DNA from 2 places in the Bacillus sp. SRI_025 genome. Region 1 is predicted to be linked to the other one. Evidence: a T-box and tRNA genes for the amino acid it is inferred to sense, from the RefSeq annotation. Region 1 holds a T-box; the other holds one or more tRNA genes.

Region 1 (3,275 bases):
ATGCTCAATGAGAATGCCTAGGAAACGATCTAGAGAACCAAAAATGGCGCTGTGAATCACAACTGGTCGTACCTTTTCATTTTTTTCATTGATATATGTTAAATCAAATTTCTCAGGCATTTGAAAATCCAGCTGAATTGTGGCGCACTGATGGCTCCGCTGCAGGGCATCTTTAATATGAAAATCGATCTTCGGTCCATAAAATGCCCCATCTCCTTCATTTAGCTGGTAGTCGACCTTTAGACGATCAAGCACATTTTTTAGTGCTGTTTCGGATATTTCCCAAATGGCATCATCCCCTAAGGCTTTTTCTGGACGAGTGGATAGCTCGACGGAATACTCAAACCCAAATGTCCGATACACATGATCAACTAATTGGAAAATCCGTTTGATTTCAGCTTCGATTTGATCTTCTCTTAAAAAAATGTGAGCATCATCTTGGCAAAATGTCCTGACCCTGAACAATCCATTTAACGCTCCGCTAAATTCATGACGATGCACCTGGCCAAACTCAGCCATTCTGATCGGGAGGTCTCTGTATGAATATAAGCTGTTTTTGAACATGAGCATATGCCCTGGACAGTTCATCGGTTTTAAAGCAAAGCTTGTATGGTCTACTTCTGAGAAATACATATTTTCATGATAATGATCCCAGTGCCCTGACTTTTCCCAAAGCTCTTGGTTCATCATAAACGGTGTACTCACTTCTTCGTATTGCGCTTTTCCTCGCACTTCTCTTGAAAAGGCCATTAATTCATTTCTGACAATCTGACCTTTTGGTAAATAAAACGGCATGCCTGGTGCTTCTTCTGAAAACATAAAGAGGGATAACTGCTTCCCTAATTTCCGGTGATCACGTTTATTTGCTTCTTCCATGAAATGAAGATAATCAGCTAGATGATTTGGATGCTGAAACGCTACACCATACACTCGCTGCAAGACATCCTGATTGCTATCTCCCCGCCAATAAGCCCCTGCAACACGTGTTAGTTTAAATGACTTTAAGTACCCTGTAGAAGGTACATGCGGCCCGCGGCATAAATCTACAAATTCTCCTTGCTGATAAACTGTGATGGCTTCTTGAGAGGGTAACCCTTTTAAAATATCCAGCTTATATGGATCATGTGCAAACAGCGCTTCTGCTTCTTTGTAAGAGACCTCTTTTCTTTGGATGGGATGATTCTCATTTATGATGTTTTTCATCTCTTTTTCAATTTCTTCCAAATCCTCTACGCTTAATGTTTGATCGAGCTTCATATCATAGTAAAATCCATTTTCAATGACAGGACCGATTCCTAGTGTGACATTGTCATATAACCTTTTCACAGCCTGGGCTAATACGTGTGCAGATGTATGGCGCAGCACTTCAACCCCTTCTTTTGAATCAAGTGTGACAATAGACAGCCGAACATCGCTGTTTAGCTTTTCACTTAAATCAACCATTTGATCATTGACCTTTCCCGCCACCGCTTTTTTTCTTAAGCTCGGACTAATATGGAAGGCAACATCTGCAACAGTCGTACCTGCGGGAAACTCCTTTATCTTTCCATCTAGAAATTGAATCTTCACCATGTTTTCTCTCATAACTGACACACCTTTCCTATTTTTTGAAATAAAAAAAACACACCCATCCCTCATAGAGGGACGAATGTGTAATCCGTGGTTCCACCCAAATTCCCATAACGCGTATTCGCTTTATGGCTCTGGTGCCGTAACGCGGCATTGACGGTATTGGATACTGCAATTTTCCCCAATACAGCTCAAAGGTGGTAAGACAGCTTTTCTGCGTTAGGAAGATTTCAGCGTGACTTCCCTCTCTGGTAACCGATAAAAGCTGCTCATGTCCTTTTCAAAGCAATGATCCTATATGAGTGTACAAAAAAACACACCCATCCCTCATAGAGGGACGAATGTGTGATCCGTGGTTCCACCCAAATTCCCATAATGCGTATTCGCTTTATGGCTCTGGTGCCGTAACGTGGCGTAAACGATATTGGATACTGTAATTTCCCCAATACAGCTCAAAGGTGGTAAGACAACTTTTCTGTGTTAGGAAGATTTCAGCGTGACTTCCCTCTCTGATAACCAGTAAAAATGGCTCATGTCCTTTTCTTCGCTTTTAATTTCTCCATATCTTACATGATGATAATGGATGATGTAAAGCTTTATTTTGAGTAAAGCTAATGAAATTCATTCTTTAAAATGGCATTTTGAGTGATTTTACTCAGGCTATAATCAATTTGCCCTAAATACTCAATTAGCATCCTAATGTAGGTAGTAATCTTAAGCCAGCCATAATTCCCTTAGATTTCTCAATCCTGATAATACGTGTATAACTGTGAAATTTCTATCTCAATTCCACCTTTAAGAAGTCTCTCTCTCCTACTGTGAAATAGCTTATCTAATATTTCTTTCTTGTCCTCAAATCGTCCATAATGGATTTTCTTATGACAGACTAAACAAATTGAAACAATATTAGCATGGATGTCTAAACTGTGATCAAATTGATCCTGATATTGCATTGGTATCAAGTGGTGAGCCTCTACATAATTCTCTCCATTAAACTTAGAAATAAAATGCTTATGCTGTTTATCGAACTCACATAAATAATCTGCATCAGCAACAGCTAAAACTGCATATTTAGGATTTCTACTCCATACCTTTTTATTTTTCACTAACCTATGTTCAGGCTTATCTCTTGGCTTATCCTCAATATCAGCTCTACCGACATCAGCAGGATCTCCTATTAGGTACTTTTCAAACTCCTGCTCCTCTTTAAATAGCTCTGCTTGCAACTCAGAATCATCATAATATTCAATGTATTTTTTAAAATGATTTAAAGCTACACTATACATCCTATGTCCTTTTTCATTCTTCTTTTTGAACTCTGGATTACTAAGAATTTCATCGATAAAGGCAGCATCAGTTAGATTAAATAAATTAATCTTCTGTAATCCATAGTCTCCTAATTCTGAGGATATAGTGCCGATCGCTTTAGAGTATCTTCCAATAGAGTATGGTTTTATATTTGTATAAGTTCTCAACCAATCAGCAAAAGTATCTTGATTCATCAATGGTACGACTCACTCTCTCTGTATATTGTTTTCTTTATAGATAGATATTCAGAAGAATTAATATGCTCTATTGAATGGTTACAAAAACAATATTTGACTCAAACAAAACTTAATTTATACCATTCTGAAGAATATACCTGCATACCTCTAAGAATTTCTCCTGAATCATTCAGATAAAAATTCCCTCAAAAAAGGAAATTT
Region 2 (3,275 bases), on a different contig from region 1:
TTTTGTTTTTCTCATCTAAAACCGGATTTACTTCAACAAATTCAGCAGACGTTAAAATACCCGCCTCCTCTAAAAGCTCCATTGCAAGATGACTCTCCCGGTAACTAATGCCGCCTGCTACCGGAGTGCCTACACCAGGGCATTCCGCTGGGTCTAGCCCGTCTAAATCAAGCGAGAGATGGACACCATCTGTTCTTTCCTTTAGATAAGCAATAGCTTCCTCCATCACCCTTGTCATCCCTAAACGATCAATTTCATGCATCGTATAGACTTTAATGCCTTTCTCTCGAATCAATGCCCGCTCTCCTTCATCTAAGGATCGAGCACCAATTATAACGACATTTTGAGGTTTCAATTTAGGCGAATAACCGCCAATGTTTGTTAAATCAGCATGCCCAAAACCAAGACTGACAGCAAGCGGCATGCCATGAATATTTCCAGAAGGAGAGGTTTCCTCCGTATTCAAATCCCCGTGTGCATCATACCAAATGACTCCTAAGTTTTCATAATGCTTGGCTACCCCAGCAAGTGTGCCAATCGCAATGCTGTGATCACCACCTAAAATGAGCGGAAACGAACCTGATTGCACAATACTGTCAACCTTCTCAGCAAGCAGCTGATTCGCCCCAGCATTCTCGGTCAAATTTTTTAGCTTTTCACTTGTATATAAACCTTTCTCATCATCTCTTTGTTCAACTGGAATATCTCCTAGATCCTCCACATCAAATGAGAGCGTTTCCAATTTTTCTTTTACGCCTGCACAACGAATCGCACTCGGCCCCATATCGACGCCCCTTCTCGTTTGCCCCAAGTCCATCGGAACTCCAACAATCGTGACCTTCTTTTGCTCTCCCATATGTACATCCCCTTTCCGTTCATGCTTATATTTTACTTTCTTGATGCCTTCTGACTCAACTCGACAACATTTTGAATAGTTATACAGTCCCTCCGCCAACATAAAAAAAGACACCTTTTTGAAAAAGGTGTCTTAACTGGGCTAGCTGGATTCGAACCAACGCATGACGGAGTCAAAGTCCGTTGCCTTACCGCTTGGCTATAGCCCAAAAATGGTGGAGGGGGACGGATTCGAACCGCCGAACCCGGAGGGAGCGGATTTACAGTCCGCCGCGTTTAGCCACTTCGCTACCCCTCCACATATGGAATTGATAAAGATAAAACAGTGCCGGCAAGAGGACTTGAACCCCCAACCTACTGATTACAAGTCAGTTGCTCTACCAGTTGAGCTACACCGGCATATGGTGGAGGATGACGGGCTCGAACCGCCGACCCTCTGCTTGTAAGGCAGATGCTCTCCCAGCTGAGCTAATCCTCCACATCATGGTGACCCGTACGGGATTCGAACCCGTGTTACCGCCGTGAAAGGGCGGTGTCTTAACCGCTTGACCAACGGGCCAGTTTGTCAAGTTTGTTGTTTCCGTGAAGCTGACAAAAGTTATTATATACAGGTTGTCCCCCTTTTGTAAAGGGGATTTTTATTTTTTTTATTTTCTAACTATTTGCTCCCTATTTATTCAACATTTCTACTGAAATATAATTTCAATATTCAAATATAATATTGAAATTTCGTACCATACTCAATATACTGAAAATGAAGAAATAAGGAGGTATGTCACATGCAGCCATCTCAACTGCGTTCTTTGACAACAGAATCAAGAAACCCCAACACAATGGGAATTTCTCAAGCAGATCCGCTTGAAATACTCCAGATGATTAATGAAGAAGATATGAAGGTCGCTCAAGCAGTCAACCTTGTACTTCCCCATGTCAAAACAGCAAGTGACTTTGCCTATGAATCCATCTCAAATGGAGGCAGACTCGTTTATTTAGGCGCCGGAACAAGCGGCAGAATTGGCGTAATGGATGCTGTCGAATGTCCCCCAACCTATAGCGTCTCACCTGATGTCATTGTAGGCATCATGGCAGGCGGAGACTCAGCTTTTTCTCAAGCTGCCGAAGATGTGGAAGATAGTGAAGAAGCCGGCAAACAGGATTTAGTACACATCCACCTGACATCAAAAGATACAGTCGTCGGAATTGCCGCAAGCGGCAGGACACCTTATATCATCGGCGCTTTAAACTATGCAAAGTCAATTGGAGCTAAAACAGTAGCACTCAGCTGCAATAAACAAGCAGAAATTAGCGAGCTTGCAGATTGCGCCATTGAGGTCATTGTAGGACCAGAAGCCATCACTGGGTCAACAAGAATGAAAGCAGCATCCGCTCATAAAATGATTTTAAATATGCTTTCCACCTCAGTCATGATCAGACAAGGCAAAGTATATGAAAACCTGATGGTTGATGTTAAAGTCAGCAATCATAAATTAAAAGAACGCGCCATCACCATCATTCAACATGTGACAAATGCTTCCTACGAACAAGCCGTGAAGACTCTCGAAGCAGCAGACTTAGAAGTCAAAACCGCCATCGTCATGCTCCAAACAAACACAGACAAGAAAACAGCCAAAGATTTACTGAGCAAAACGAATGGTCATATCGACAAAGCGATCTCACGTTATCAATCCTAAAGGAGGTAGAGCTCATGTCAGCAGGTGGACTTACCCTACTACACACAATCAAATCAAAGCTCCCCCAATCTGAAAAAATCATTGCAGACTATATCCTTGCCCATCCTGACAAAGTCATTAAAAGTACAGTACACGAAATCAGTCAGGCAGCCGGCGCAAGCAGCTCTGCAGTCATCCGTCTTTGTAAATCTCTCGGGCTGGATGGCTATCAAGATTTAAAAATGCGGATCGCTGGAGACTTGATGCATGACGATAAACAAGGCTACAGAGATATCGAACAAGATGAACCACTTCAATCCATTATTCAAAAAACAGCTGGAAACTCGATTCAATCGATTAAGGACACCGCTTCTATTTTAAATGCAGATGCTTTAGAAAAGGCTGTTCAATTACTGCTGAATGCAAACCAAATTCATTTTATCGGTGTTGGTGCATCTGGCATCGTCGCAGCTGATGCCCAGCAGAAATTTCTCAGAATTAACTATGCAGCGACAGCCTTCACTGACATGCACATTGCATCTACGGTCATTGCAAATGCAGGAGAGAATGACATTGTGTTTGGTATCTCCTTTTCAGGAGAAACGTTAGACATCATTCAAGCCCTTCAGCTCGCAAAAGACAACCAAGTGAAAACCATTGCTTTAACACATCCAGGTCATACTAGCGTTTCTGCTTTATGTGATGTTCACCTATCGACGTCCGGTTCCAATGAAGCACCTTTTCGCAGTG

What was found. A T-box is a leader RNA that pairs with one kind of tRNA and senses whether it is charged. The one in region 1 lies ahead of thrS (threonine--tRNA ligase), so its partner is inferred to be a tRNA-Thr.
Region 2: it has a tRNA-Thr gene. The T-box ahead of thrS (threonine--tRNA ligase) is inferred to sense a tRNA for this amino acid. The anticodon was not compared.

Annotation. Positions count from the first base shown of each region.
Region 1 is NZ_JBYEGB010000005.1:61,811-65,085, forward strand. It holds gene thrS (threonine--tRNA ligase) at 1-1,584, opposite strand, end outside; T-box leader at 1,638-1,862, opposite strand; T-box leader at 1,900-2,123, opposite strand; gene AC20OE_RS14835 (HNH endonuclease) at 2,313-3,071, opposite strand.
Region 2 is NZ_JBYEGB010000007.1:186,642-189,916, forward strand. It holds gene rocF (arginase) at 1-856, opposite strand, end outside; tRNA gene AC20OE_RS17690 (tRNA-Gln) at 993-1,064, opposite strand; tRNA gene AC20OE_RS17695 (tRNA-Tyr) at 1,069-1,153, opposite strand; tRNA gene AC20OE_RS17700 (tRNA-Thr) at 1,182-1,254, opposite strand; tRNA gene AC20OE_RS17705 (tRNA-Val) at 1,258-1,333, opposite strand; tRNA gene AC20OE_RS17710 (tRNA-Glu) at 1,340-1,414, opposite strand; gene murQ (N-acetylmuramic acid 6-phosphate etherase) at 1,635-2,546, shown strand; gene AC20OE_RS17720 (MurR/RpiR family transcriptional regulator) at 2,561-3,275, shown strand, end outside.